DNA from 3 places in the Streptomyces sp. NPDC046870 genome. Region 2 is predicted to be linked to each of the others. Evidence: riboswitches for the same ligand, from Rfam matches in the RefSeq annotation. Region 2 holds a riboswitch; each other region holds the start of a gene.
The links. A riboswitch is a leader RNA that binds a small molecule or an ion and turns the genes downstream of it on or off. The one in region 2 is predicted to bind thiamine pyrophosphate.
Positions count from the first base shown of each region.

Region 1 (4,352 bases), on a different contig from region 2:
GGCGACATCGAGGGCGACGGCGTCGAGCACGGCCCGCCCGCCGAAGCGCACGGTCGCGGCATCCAGGCTCAACAGCATCTAGAACTCCCCCGTCCGGTCGGTCCGCAGCCGCTCCAGAATGAGCAGCGCGGCGGCGCACACCACCATCAGAATCGTCGAAAGAGCCATCGCCTGGCCGTAGTTGAGTTCGCCGGGACGGCTGAGCAGCCGGGCCACCGCGACCGGGAGCGTCGGGTTGTCGGGCCGGGCGATGAACACGGTCGCCCCGAACTCGCCCAGCGACACGGCGAACGCGAACCCGGACGCGACCAGCAGCGCCCGCCCCACCAGCGGCAGATCCACCTCCCGCCACACCCGCCAGGGCGAGGCGCCGAGCACGGCCGCCGCCTCCCTGAGCCGGACGTCCACCGCGCGCAGCACGGGCACCATGGTCCGTACGACGAAGGGGGCGCCGACCAGCGCCTGGGCGAGCGGCACCAGGATCCAGGACTGGCGCAGGTCCAGCGGCGGCCTGTCGAGGGCGATCAGGAAGCCGAAGCCGACGGTCACGGCGGAGACGCCGAGCGGCAGCATGAGCAGGGCGTCGAAGCCCCGCACCAGCCGTCCCGCGTCCCGCCGGGCCAGCGCGGCGGCGGCGAGAGCCCCGATCACCACGGCGATGGCGGTGGCCGCGACCGCGTACTGCAACGAGGTCCACACCGCGTGCACGGGCGCCACCAGGAACGTACCGCCGTCCGCGCGCATCAGCGCCCGGTAGTAGCCGAGACCGGGCGCGTCCAGGGAGCGGCGGACGAGGACGGCGAGCGGCAGGACCAGCAGCAGCGCGACGACGGCGAGGACCGAGGCGAGCAGGGCCCACTGTCCGGCGCCGCGCGGGCGCCGGGCCGTCACCGTCGGGTCCACGAGCCGCAGCGCCGTCTCCCGGCGCCGTACCGTCCAGGCGTGCACGGCGAGGACCGCGCCGACCGCCGCGAACTGGACCAGGGTGAGGACGGCGGCCGTGGACAGGTCGAAGACCTCGGAGGTCTGCCGGTAGATCTCCACTTCGAGGGTGGAGAAGGTGGGGCCGCCGAGGATCTGCACCACACCGAAGGAGGTGAAGGTGAACAGGAACACCATCAGGGCGGCGGCGGCCACGGCGGGCGCGAGCGCGGGCAGGGTGACCTTGCGCCAGGCCGTCAGCGGGGAGGCGCCCAGCATCCGGGCGGCCTCCTCCTGCCGGGGGTCGAGCTGCGCCCACAGGCCGCCCACGGTACGGACGACGACCGCGAAGTTGAAGAAGACGTGGGCCAGCAGGATCGCCCACACCGTGGTGTCCAGCCGTATCCCCCACAGCTCGTCCAGCAGCCCGCCCCGGCCGAGCAGCGCCAGGAAGGCGCTGCCCGCGACGACGGTCGGCAGCACGAACGGGACGGTGACGACGGCCCGCAGCAGCTGCTTGCCCGGGAAGTCGAGGCGGGCGAAGACGTAGCCGGCGGGCAGTGCGAGCAGCAGGGTGAGCGCGGTGGAGGCGAGTGCCTGCCAGGTGGTGAACCACAGCACGTGCCGGATGTCCGGCCGGGTGACGACGTCCGCGATCCGGCCGAGGTGCCAGGCGCCGTCCGTCTCCAGCCCGCGCGCGACGATCGCGGCCACGGGCCAGGCGAAGAACAACGCGAAGAACGCGACGGGCAGGGCCATGAGGCCGAGCCGCGCCGCGCTCCCGCGCCTGTCCCTGACGCGGGCGGTCACTTCAGTACGAGTGACGTCCACGACTTGACCCACTGGTCGCGGTTGGCGGCGATCCTGTCCGGCGCCACGGTGGCGGGGTCCTTGGCGGCCGGCCCGTACTTCGTGAAGTCGGCGGGGACGGCCGCCCCCTCCACGACCGGGTAGACGAACATGTTCAGCGGCATGTCCTGCTGGAACTCCTTGGTCAGCAGGAAGTCGAGGAACGCCTTGCCGCCCTTGGTGTTCTTCGCGTGGCTCAGCAGCCCGGCGTACTCGGTCTGCCGGAAGCAGGTGCCGTACGACACCCCGGTCGGGGCGGTGGCGGGCCTCTTCTTGGCGTAGATCACCTCGGCGGGCGGGGAGGAGGCGTACGACACCACCAGCGGCCGGTCGCCGCCCGCCTTCTTCCCCTCGGAGGAACCGGAGAACTCCTGGTAGTAGGCCTGCTCCCAGCCGTCGACGACCTTGACGCCGTTGGCCTTGAGCTTCTTCCAGTAGTCCTGCCAGCCGTCGTCCCCGAACCGCGCGGCGCTGCCGAGCAGGAAACCGAGGCCCGGCGAGGAGGTCGCCGCGTTCTCGGTGACGAGGAGGTTCTTGTACGCGGGCTCGGCGAGGTCGGCGAAGGACTGCGGCGGGGTCAGCTTGTGCGCGCTGAACCAGGCCTTGTCGTAGTTGACGCAGATGTCGCCGGTGTCGACGGGCGTGACGCGGTGTTTGTCCTGGTCGACGCGGAACTCGGGCCGGACCGTGTCGTAGCCCTTGGCCCGGTACGGCTGGAACAGCCCGTTGTCCAGGGCTCGGGAGAGCAGCGTGTTGTCGACGCCGAAGAAGACGTCGCCCTGCGGGTTGTCCTTGGTCAGCACGGCCTTGTTGACGGCCTGCCCGGCGTCGCCGTCCTTGAGGACCCTGACCTTGTACCCGGACTGCTTCTCGAAGTCCTTCAGCACGTTCTTGGAGACGGCCCACGAGTCGTGGCTGACCAGCGTCACGGTCTTGGAATCGGCGGCCGGTTCGCTCTTGCCGGAACCGCACGCGGACAGGCCGATCAGGCCGAGCCCGACCGCCACGGCCACGAAGGTCTTGTTGTGCACTGGATGTCCTCCTGGGGTTGACCAGGAAGAGGCGCGGCCCTGCCCGGGCTCCGCTGGGGAGACCCGGGCAGGGCGCAACAGCTTGAGTGATGACCGAACTTCCTACCCAGAATGACCTGGGCGAGGTTCAGAGGGTCTGCGGCCCGGTGCCGCACTCTCAGCGCTGTGGCGCTCCCCTGTCGGAATATGAAGATATGTGGACCGGGTCAGATTACCGCTCGGTGGCCGCGAGCTGACCGCAGGCCCCGTCGATCTCCTGCCCGCGGGTGTCCCGGACGGTGACGGGCACGCCGTGCGCGGCGATGGCCTCCACGAACGCCTTCTCGTCCTCCGGCCGCGACGCGGTCCACTTCGACCCCGGCGTCGGGTTCAGCGGGATGAGGTTGACGTGCACGGGCCTGCCCTTCAGCAGCCGTCCGAGCCGGTCGCCCCGCCACGCCTGGTCGTTGATGTCGCGGATGAGCGCGTACTCGATGGACAGCCGGCGCCCGGACTTCTCGGTGTACTCGAACCCGGCGTCCAGCACCTCGCGCACCTTCCACCGCGTGTTCACGGGGACGAGGGTGTCGCGCAGCTCGTCGTCCGGGGCGTGCAGGGAGATCGCGAGCCGGCACTTCAGGCCCTCGTCGGCGAACCGGTGGATGGCCGGCACGAGCCCGACGGTGGAGACGGTGATCCCGCGCTGCGAGAGGCCGAGCCCGTCCGGGGCGGGATCGGTGAGCGCCCGGATGGCGCCGACGACCCGCTTGTAGTTGGCGAGGGGCTCGCCCATCCCCATGAAGACGATGTTGGACAGCCGCGCGGGGCCGCCGGGCACCTCACCGTCCCGCAGCGCCCGCATGCCGTCCACGATCTGGTGGACGATCTCCGCGGTGGACAGGTTCCGGTCCAGCCCGGCCTGTCCGGTCGCGCAGAACGGGCAGTTCATGCCGCACCCGGCCTGCGAGCTGATGCACATGGTGACCCGGTCCGGGTACCGCATCAGCACGGACTCGACCAGCGTCCCGTCGAACAGCCGCCACAGCGTCTTGCGCGTGGTCCCCTGGTCGGTGGACAGGTGCCGGACGACGGTCATCAGCTCAGGGAACAGCGCTTCCTGGAGCTTGGCGCGGGAACCGGCGGGGATGTCGGTCCACTGCTCCGGGTCGTGCGCGTACCGCGCGAAGTAGTGCTGCGAGAGCTGCTTGGCACGGAACGGCTTCTCACCGATCCCGGCCACGGCGTCCTTGCGCTCGGCGGGCGTGAGGTCGGCGAGATGCCGCGGCGGCTTCTTGGCTCCGCGCGGCGCGACGAAAGTGAGTTCTCCGGGCTTGGGCATGGTGCATCCAGTGTCGCAGATCCAAACGGGTGACCTGGGGCTGTCACCGTCGCGGATCGGGACCAAGGGCCCGGCGGGTCCGTGGCGCGGTCGTCGTCAGTCGCCGTCGGTGTTGCCGCTTAGGCCTCGTCTCCGGCTCTTCTGGGCGCTGCTCAGCAGTTCGCCCGCGCCGCGTGTGAGGGCCGCCACGATCCGGACCCAGCGCGGGCCGCCGCGCTCCGCCCACACCACGC
Region 1 is NZ_JBEYXM010000013.1:106,970-111,321, forward strand. Features, by position in the region: gene AB0946_RS25825 (ABC transporter ATP-binding protein) at 1-78, opposite strand, end outside; gene AB0946_RS25830 (iron ABC transporter permease) at 79-1,680, opposite strand; gene AB0946_RS25835 (thiamine ABC transporter substrate-binding protein) at 1,728-2,801, opposite strand; TPP riboswitch at 2,883-2,989, opposite strand; gene rlmN (23S rRNA (adenine(2503)-C(2))-methyltransferase RlmN) at 3,013-4,119, opposite strand; gene AB0946_RS25845 (hypothetical protein) at 4,216-4,352, opposite strand, start outside.
Region 1: another riboswitch for thiamine pyrophosphate. It lies ahead of AB0946_RS25835 (thiamine ABC transporter substrate-binding protein); the one in region 2 lies ahead of thiC (phosphomethylpyrimidine synthase ThiC).

Region 2 (4,352 bases):
CAGTGCCTGCTCTCCCAGCTGGACGAGGACGCGCGGCGTGACCACCTCGCCCGGTATCCCGTGCGGCCCCTCACGCCGTACACGGTGCGGGACAACGACGTGCTGCTGCGCCGGCTCGCCCGGACGCGGCGCATGGAACCGGTGGTGGAACGCCAGGAGTACGCGGTCGGCACCGTCTGCGCGGCGGTTCCGATCACGGTCGGTACCACCGCGGCCACCATGGCCATCTCCCTGCCCGTTCACCAGGCCGACCGGCTGATGCCCGCGGCGCACCGGCTGCAGGCGGAGATCGGGCGGCATCTGGGGTCGCTCACTCTCTCTATCAGTATCTGAAAACTCACTCCTTGTGATCTCTCGTGTACTTTCAGCAAGATTTGACCACGGTCAGAGGGATCAATCCCGGCCAGTCGATGTCATATGACGGGATAGGCAATGCGCGAGTCCGTACAGGCAGAAGTCATGATGAGCTTTCTCGTGTCGGAGGAGCTCTCCTTCCGCATCCCGGTGGAGTTGCGCTACGAGACCTGTGATCCGTATGCCGTACGCCTCACCTTCCATCTGCCCGGCGACGCGCCGGTGACCTGGGCCTTCGGACGGGAGCTGCTCATCGACGGGGTCGGCCGCCCGTGCGGGGAGGGCGACGTGCACATCGCCCCCGTGGAGTCCGAGGTGCTGGGCGAGGTGCTGATCCGGCTTCAGGTCGGCGGCGACCAGGCCCTGTTCCGGTCGTCGGCGCCACCGCTCGTGGCCTTCCTCGACCGGACGGACAAGCTCGTGCCGCTCGGCCAGGAGGGCGCGCTCGCCGATTTCGACGCCCACCTCGACGAGGCCCTGGACCGCATCCTGGCCGAGGAACAGAGCGCCGGCTGAACGATGGGGAAGGGGTGGCGGGCGGTCCGCCATGCCACGCGGAACTGTGCAGGAACGCTTCTGCGGGGGGCGGCTGACCGCTCCCGGCTCCTCCCTCCTCGCGTCACCCCTCCCGGCTCCTCCTCCCTGCGTCACCGCTTCCGGCGTCGGCCCCGGCCGCCGCGTGCCGGCGCGGGCTGTGCCCCGGCGGGCGCAGGGACACCGGGACCGGTCCGGTCGGCCGACACGACGAGCGCGGCCAGTGCGGTGGTGACCGGGACGGAGGCGACCAGACCGATCGAGCCCACGAGCGTGCGCACGATCTCCTCGGCCACCAGCTCGCTGTTGGCCACGGTGCCGACGCTGCTCTGCGCGATGGAGAACAGCAGCAGCAACGGCAGTGCGGCACCGGCGTAGGCGAGCACCAGGGTGTTGACCACGGACGCGATGTGGTCGCGGCCGATGCGGATGCCCGCCCGGTACAGCCCGCGCCAGCCCATCGACGGGTTGGCCTCGTGCAGCTCCCAGACGGCGGAGGTCTGTGTCACCGTCACGTCGTCCAGGACGCCGAGCGAACCGATGATGACGCCTGCCAGCAGCAGACCGCTCATGTCGATCGACGGATACAGGCCGTGGATCAGGCCGGTGCTGTCGTCCGTGTTACCGGTCAGCGCGGCCCAGCCGATGAACAGCGACCCGAGCACGCCGATCAGGCAGAGCGAGATCAGTGTGCCGAGCACCGCCACCGACGTGCGCGCCGACAGCCCGTGGCACATGTACAGGGCGATGAGCATGATGGCGCTCGACCCCACCACGGCGACCAGCAGCGGGTTCGCCCCCTCCAGGATCGCCGGCAGGATGAACAGGGTCAGCACGAGGAAACTCACGGCGAGCGCGACCAGCGCCATGACTCCGCGCAGCCGGCCCACCACCACGACGGCCACCGCGAAGATCCCCGCGAGCAGTGCCATGGGGAACGTCCGGTTCACATCGGTCACCGAGTACTGCAGGTCCTTGGGGGCCGAGGGCTCATAGGCGACCACGACTTTCTCGCCCTGGTGCAGCTGCCGCGACTGGTCCGGCTGCACGATCTCGGTGAAGGTACGGCCCTTGTCCTTACCGGTGTCGATCCGGATGGTGGCCCTCTTGCAGGTTCTGTTGGCCTCCGCCGACGTGCCCTCGGTGTTGGAGGTGTCGCCGGCCGGAGTGCCGCCGGAGGCGTTCACCGACTTGCAGCTGACCTCGACGACCCGGCTGACCGTTGCCTGTTGGGTCTGCCGGTCGAAGCCGACGCCGGTGCGCTTGTGGGAGGGAGCTTGCCCCGGCCAGAGCACCACGAGGCCGACCAGGACCGCCGCGGTGAAGGGGACCAGGATCGCCGCGATGACCTTGCGCAGGTGCTGGGAGACGGGGGTGGCGGGGCCGTGGCTGTGGCCATGTGAGTGACCATGGCCGCGCGGCCCGTGGCCGTGTCCATCCCCTTGCTCCGGGCCGTCTCGGCGGGGCGGCTCGGGCGGCTGGTAAGGGTACTGCTCGATCCTGGTCACCGCCCGATCATCGCAAGAACGGCGGGGGGCCCACTGTTCACCGCGCCACACATGACGCTAGCGTGGGAGCACCTTTGTACACGCGGGAGCTCGGAGCACCGGGCTGAGAGGGCGCTGAACTCCGTACACGCGACGTTTCACGTGGAACAAGAGGCGTTCCACAGGAAACGTCGGCAGACGGACACCGCTGCGTCGACCGCCGAACCTGTTACCGGGTAATGCCGGCGTAGGGAGTAGGTCTCATGGCCAACAAGGACGCACGCACGCCTGCCTCCGTCCAGGACGAGAAGTCACAGGAGGCCGGGAAGTCCATCGGCTGGCACAAGGCGTACGTCGAGGGCTCGCGCCCCGATCTGCGCGTGCCGGTCCGTCAGGTGCACCTCACCAACGGGCAGTCGGTCACGCTGTACGACACATCCGGCCCGTACACCGATCCACTCGTCGACACGGACGTCCGCCGTGGCCTGCCGCCGTTGCGGGAGAACTGGATCATCGCCCGCGGCGACACCGAGGAGTACGCGGGCCGTCCGGTCCGTCCCGAGGACGACGGCATCAAGCACACCGCGCCGCGCGGCGGGCTGCGGAACCTGGACGCGGTCTTCCCCGGACGCCCGCGACAACCGCGGCGGGGCCGCGACGGCCAGGCGGTGACGCAGCTCGCGTACGCCCGCCGCGGCGAGATCACGCCGGAGATGGAGTTCGTGGCCCTCCGGGAGAACGTCTCCCCCGAGGTGGTGCGCGAGGAGATCGCGGCGGGCCGGGCGGTGCTGCCGGCCAACGTCAACCACCCGGAGATCGAGCCGATGATCATCGGCAAGCGGTTCCTGGTGAAGGTGAACGCCAACATCGGCAATTCCGCGGTGACGTCCTCCATCGAGGAGGAGGTCGAGAAGATGACCTGGGCGACCCGCTGGGGCGCCGACACGGTCATGGACCTGTCCACCGGCCGCAACATCCACACCACGCGCGAGTGGGTCCTGCGCAACTCCCCCGTCCCCATCGGCACGGTGCCGCTCTACCAGGCCCTGGAGAAGGTCGACGGCAAGGCCGAGGAACTGACCTGGGAGATCTACAAGGACACCGTCATCGAGCAGGCCGAGCAGGGCGTGGACTACATGACGGTCCATGCGGGCGTCCGGCTGCCGTACGTGCCGCTCACCGCGAATCGCAAAACCGGCATCGTCTCGCGCGGCGGTTCGATCATGGCCGCGTGGTGCCTGGCGCACCACAAGGAGTCGTTCCTGTACGAGAACTTCGAGGAGCTGTGCGAGATCCTCGCCGCCTACGACGTCACGTACTCGCTGGGTGACGGCCTGCGGCCGGGGTCGATCGCGGACGCCAACGACGAAGCGCAGTTCGCGGAGCTGAGGACGCTCGGGGAACTCAACCGGATCGCCAGGCGTTTCCACGTACAGACGATGATCGAGGGCCCGGGACACGTCCCGATGCACAAGATCAAGGAGAACATCGACCTTCAGCAGGAGATCTGCGATGAAGCCCCGTTCTATACGCTCGGCCCGCTGACCACGGACGTCGCGCCGGCGTACGACCACATCACCTCCGGCATCGGTGCCGCGATGATCGCCTGGTGGGGCACGGCGATGCTCTGCTACGTCACGCCCAAGGAGCACCTAGGCCTGCCCAACCGGGACGACGTCAAGACCGGCGTCATCACCTACAAGATCGCCGCACACGCGGCGGACCTCGCCAAGGGGCATCCCGGTGCGCAGGAGTGGGACGACGCGCTGTCCGACGCCCGCTTCGAGTTCCGCTGGGAGGACCAGTTCAACCTCGCGCTGGACCCGGACACGGCTCGGGAGTTCCACGACGAGACCCTGCCGGCCGAGCCCGCCAAGACGGCGCACTTCTGCTCCATGTGCGGGCCGAAGTTCTGCAGCATGAAGATCTCGCAGGACATCCGGCGGGAGCACGGCGGCAGCCGGGCGGAGATCGAGG
Region 2 is NZ_JBEYXM010000003.1:45,350-49,701, reverse strand. Features, by position in the region: gene AB0946_RS08775 (IclR family transcriptional regulator C-terminal domain-containing protein) at 1-333, shown strand, start outside; gene AB0946_RS08770 (SsgA family sporulation/cell division regulator) at 433-870, shown strand; gene AB0946_RS08765 (YibE/F family protein) at 1,002-2,396, opposite strand; TPP riboswitch at 2,469-2,646, shown strand; gene thiC (phosphomethylpyrimidine synthase ThiC) at 2,639-4,352, shown strand, end outside.

Region 3 (4,352 bases), on a different contig from region 2:
GGCCCGGGTCACCGCGGAGGCGAGCATCACACCCGCGCACCCCAGCTCCATCGCCAACGCCGCGTCCGACGCCGTACCGGCCCCCGCGTCCAGGATCACCGGCACGCGCGCGTGCTCCACGATCAGCTGGAAGTTGTGCGGGTTGCGGATCCCGAGCCCGGACCCGATCGGCGACCCCAGCGGCATGACCGCGGCGCACCCCACGTCCTCCAGCTTCCGCGCGAGCACCGGATCGTCGTTCGTGTACGGCAGCACCGTGAACCCGTCGTCCACCAGCGTCTCCGCCGCCTCCAGCAGCTCCACCGGATCCGGCAGCAGCGTCCGCTCGTCGGCGATGACCTCCAGCTTCACCAGGTCCGTGCCCAGCGCCTCGCGGGCCAGCCGGGCGGTCAGCACGGCCTCGCCCGCGGTGAAGCAGCCGGCCGTGTTCGGCAGCACCCGGATGCCGAGCCTCTCCAGCACCGACAGCACCGAGCCGTGCACGGAGGGGTCCACCCGGCGCATCGCGACCGTGGTCAGTTCCGTACCGGAGGCGACCAGCGCCCGCTCCAGCACGTCCAGGCTGGGCGCCCCGCCCGTGCCCATGATCAGCCGGGAGGAGAAGGACAGGTCACCGAGGACCAGGGGATCGTCGGCCATGGCTCAGCCTCCCTGCACGGCGGTGAGGACCTCGACCCGGTCGCCGTCGGCGAGGGCGGTCGTCGCCCACCGCGCGCGCGGGACGACGGTCTCGTTGACGGCGGCGGCCACCCCGCGCGGGGCGGCGGTGAGGGTCCGGACGAGGGTGTCGAGGGCGGTGCCCGGGGCGATCTCCCGGCGCTCCCCGTTGACGGAAATCATGACCGGGCTGTTCATACGGGCTGCTCCACCTCTTCCCTCGTCTCCCCGCGCTCCTGCCTCGTCCCCACGCGCGCGGCGGCTCCCCAGGCCGTGGCGCCGAACCGCCGCGGCGTGAACGGACGGGCCTCCTCCGGCAGCTCGCCGGTGACCAGCGCGTGCGCCAGCACGTCCCCGGTGACCGGCGTGAGCAGCACGCCGTTGCGGTAGTGCCCGGTGGCCAGCAGCAGCCCGGCCAGCCCGGACGGGCCGAGCAGCGGCGCGTTGTCCGGGGAGCCGGGGCGCAGCCCGGCCCGGGTCTCGGTCAGCGGCAGCTCGGTGATGCCGGGCACCAGCTCGTGCGCGTCGCGCAGCAGCTCGTACACGCCCCCGGCGGTGACCGTCGTGTCCCAGCCCAGCTCCTCGCTGGTGGCGCCGACGACCAGTTCGCCGTTCTCCCGGGGCACCAGGTAGACCTGGCTGCCCCGCACCACGGCCCGCACGGTCCGGTTCAGGAACGGCGCGTACCGGCGCGGCACGGTCAGCCGCAGCACCTGCCCCTTCACCGGCCGCACCGGAGGCAGCAGCTCGTCCGGCACGCCCGCGAGCCGCCCGCTCAGGCTGCCGGCCGCGAGCACCACCCGGTCCGCGCGCAGAGCCGTGCCGTCCGCCGTGGTGACCCCGGCGGCCCGCTCGCGCACCACGTCCAGCCGCTCCGCCCACGCCCGGTGGAACACCACGCCGGCCCGCTCGCACGCGGCCACCAGGGCCGCCGCCAGCCGGCGCGGGTCGATCTGGTGGTCGCCGTCGACCCGCAGCCCGCCCCGCACCCCCGGCGCCAGCATCGGCTCCAGGCGCCGGCACTCCCGCCCCGACAGCCACTCCGAGGCGAGGCCCGAGCGCTGCTGGAGCGCGTGCAGTTCGCGCAGGTGGGCGCGGTCGTCGGCGTCCAGGGCGACGGCGAGGGTGCCGCAGCGGCGGTAGCCGAGGTCATCGCCGGTCAGTTCGGTCAGCTCGGCCGCGAAGGCGGGGTAGCGGCGGGCCGACTCCAGGTTCAGGGCGAGCAGGGTCTCCTCGCCGTAGTGCAGTTCGGTGACCGCGGCCAGCATCCCGGCCGCGACCTGCGCGGCCCCGCCGCCGGGTGAGGGGTCCACCACGGCCGTGGCCAGCCCGCGCTGCGCCGCGCGCCAGGCCGTGACCAGGCCGATGATCCCACCCCCGATGACGAGGACGTCGGACGTACGTGACGACATGGGCGTCCAGCCCCTCCCTTCGCCGGCATGACCCGGATCAGGTTCGTACGGTCGGAGGCCGCGAGCCTCCCTCTCAGCCCGGTGCGTCCGGGCTCCCGCGAGTGCTTGTACGGTGGCAACCCTAGCCCGCCGCCCCTCTCACCCGTAAGGGAGCCCCGTTCCATGGCCCGGTCGCTCGACGGACTGATCCTCGCCCCCGTGGCGGACCAAGCCCCAGGTCAGGTGGGCACCCGCACGCGGTTCGCGTACCACGAGCAGGACGGCGCGATCTGGGCGGAGTACGCGGGCGGCGACGTCGTGCGCGGCCATCTGGTCGGCACCCGCGAGGGCGACCGGCTGGACTTCCGGTACGTGCAGCTCAAGACCGACGGGACCACCTCCTCGGGGCACTGCGTGTCCGCGGTCGTCGAGCTGCCGGACGGGCGGGTGCGCCTGGACGAGACCTGGGAGTGGGAGTCCCAGGCCGGCTCCGGTACGAGCGTGGTGGAGCAGGTCACCGAGCCCGCCCCCTGACTGACTCCTCGTCAATTGTCTATGGTGATCGGGTGAGCGAGCAGACAGCGCGAGAGGGCACGGCGGCGGCGCGGCGCGTGGCCGTCGTCGGCGCGGGCATGGCCGGGGTGCAGACCGCGGTCGCCCTGCGGGAGCAGGGCTTCCGGGGCGACGTGACCGTCATCGGCGCCGAGCCGCACCAGCCGTACGACCGGCCGCCGCTGTCGAAGGCGGTGCTGCTCGGCAAGGCCGAGGACTCCGCCTTCGAGGTGGACTTCGAGTCCCTCGGGGTCGAGCTGCGGCTCGGCTGCGAGGTGTACGGCGTGCGCCCCGCCGAGCACGAGCTGGACACCGCGACGGGCCCGGTGGCGTACGACGTCCTGGTCCTCGCCACCGGCGCCGAACCGGTCCGGCTGCCCGGCACCGAGGGCATGCCCGGCGTGCACCTGCTGCGCACCCTGGACGACGCCGAACGGCTGCGCCCCGTGCTCGCCCGGCAGCACGACATCGTGGTCGTGGGCGCCGGCTGGATCGGCGCTGAGTTCGCCACCGCCGCCCGCGAGGCCGGCTGCGCGGTGACCGTCGTGGAGGCCGCCGGCCAGCCGCTCGCCGGTGCCCTGCCCGCCGAGGTCGCCGCGCCCATGGCCGCCTGGTACGCCGAGGCGGGCGTGGAGCTGCGCACCCACGCGCGCGTGGAGCGCGTCGAGCCCGGCGAGGTGGTGCTCGCCGACGGCACCCGGCTGCCCGCGGGCGCCGTCGTCGTCGGCATCGGCGCCCGCCCGGCCACCGGCTGGCTGGCCGGCTCCGGCATCGAGCTGGGGGCGCACGGCGAGGTCCTCACCGACGACCGCCTGTGCACCTCCCTGCCCGATGTGTACGCCGTCGGCGACTGCGCCTCCTTCCCGTCGGCGCGCTACGGCGAGCGGCTCCTCGTCCACCACTGGGACAACGCCCTGCAGGGCCCGCGCACGGTCGCCGCGAACATCCTCGGCGAGACCCCGGCGGTCTACGACCCGGTGCCGTACTTCTGGTCCGAGCAGTTCGGCCGCTTCGTCCAGTACGCCGGTCACCACACCGGGGCCGACCGGCTGGTGCGGCGCGGCGATCCGTCGGGCCCCTCCTGGACGGTCTGCTGGCTCCGCCAGGGCCGTCTGGTGGCCCTCCTGGCCGTCGGCCGCCCCCGCGACCTGGCCCAGGGCCGCCGCCTGATCGAGGCGGGCCGGCGGATGGACCCCGAGGCGCTGACCGACCCGGCGCGGCCCCTGAAGAACGCCACGGCCGGGCACACCCTCCCGCCTGGACCTGCCTGACTTCCGACTGTCGGTGGGGGATGGCAGGCTAGGGAGCGTGACCGAGATTGACGCAAAGATCGATGCTCTCGTCCCCGCATGGCTCACCCTGCCCGACATCGCCGACATGCTCGGTGTCGAGGTGACGCGTGTCCGGCAGCTGGTCAAGGAGGGCCAGCTCATCGCCGTGCGCCGCGGTGAGAACAGGGCGCTGCACGTCCCCGCCGCCTTCATCGACGGGGACAAGGTCGTCAAGGGCCTGTCCGGGACCCTGACGCTCCTGCGGGACGACGGCTTCACGGTCGAAGAGATGATCGAGTGGCTCTTCACCCCCGACCCGACCCTGCCCGGCACCCCCGCGCAGGCCCTGAGCGAGAATCGCGGCACGGAGGTGAAGCGCCGCGCCCAGGCGCTCGCCGTCTGAGCCGATCCGCAGCAGGCAGGTGGCGTGCGGGCCGGACGCCCGTACGCCACCGCGCACCACCGCCAGGGACACCGACCA
Region 3 is NZ_JBEYXM010000040.1:43,252-47,603, forward strand. Features, by position in the region: gene AB0946_RS39940 (thiazole synthase) at 1-639, opposite strand, end outside; gene thiS (sulfur carrier protein ThiS) at 643-855, opposite strand; gene thiO (glycine oxidase ThiO) at 852-2,069, opposite strand; TPP riboswitch at 2,067-2,178, opposite strand; gene AB0946_RS39955 (hypothetical protein) at 2,232-2,582, shown strand; gene AB0946_RS39960 (FAD-dependent oxidoreductase) at 2,615-3,871, shown strand; gene AB0946_RS39965 (Rv2175c family DNA-binding protein) at 3,909-4,274, shown strand.
Region 3: another riboswitch for thiamine pyrophosphate. It lies ahead of thiO (glycine oxidase ThiO); the one in region 2 lies ahead of thiC (phosphomethylpyrimidine synthase ThiC).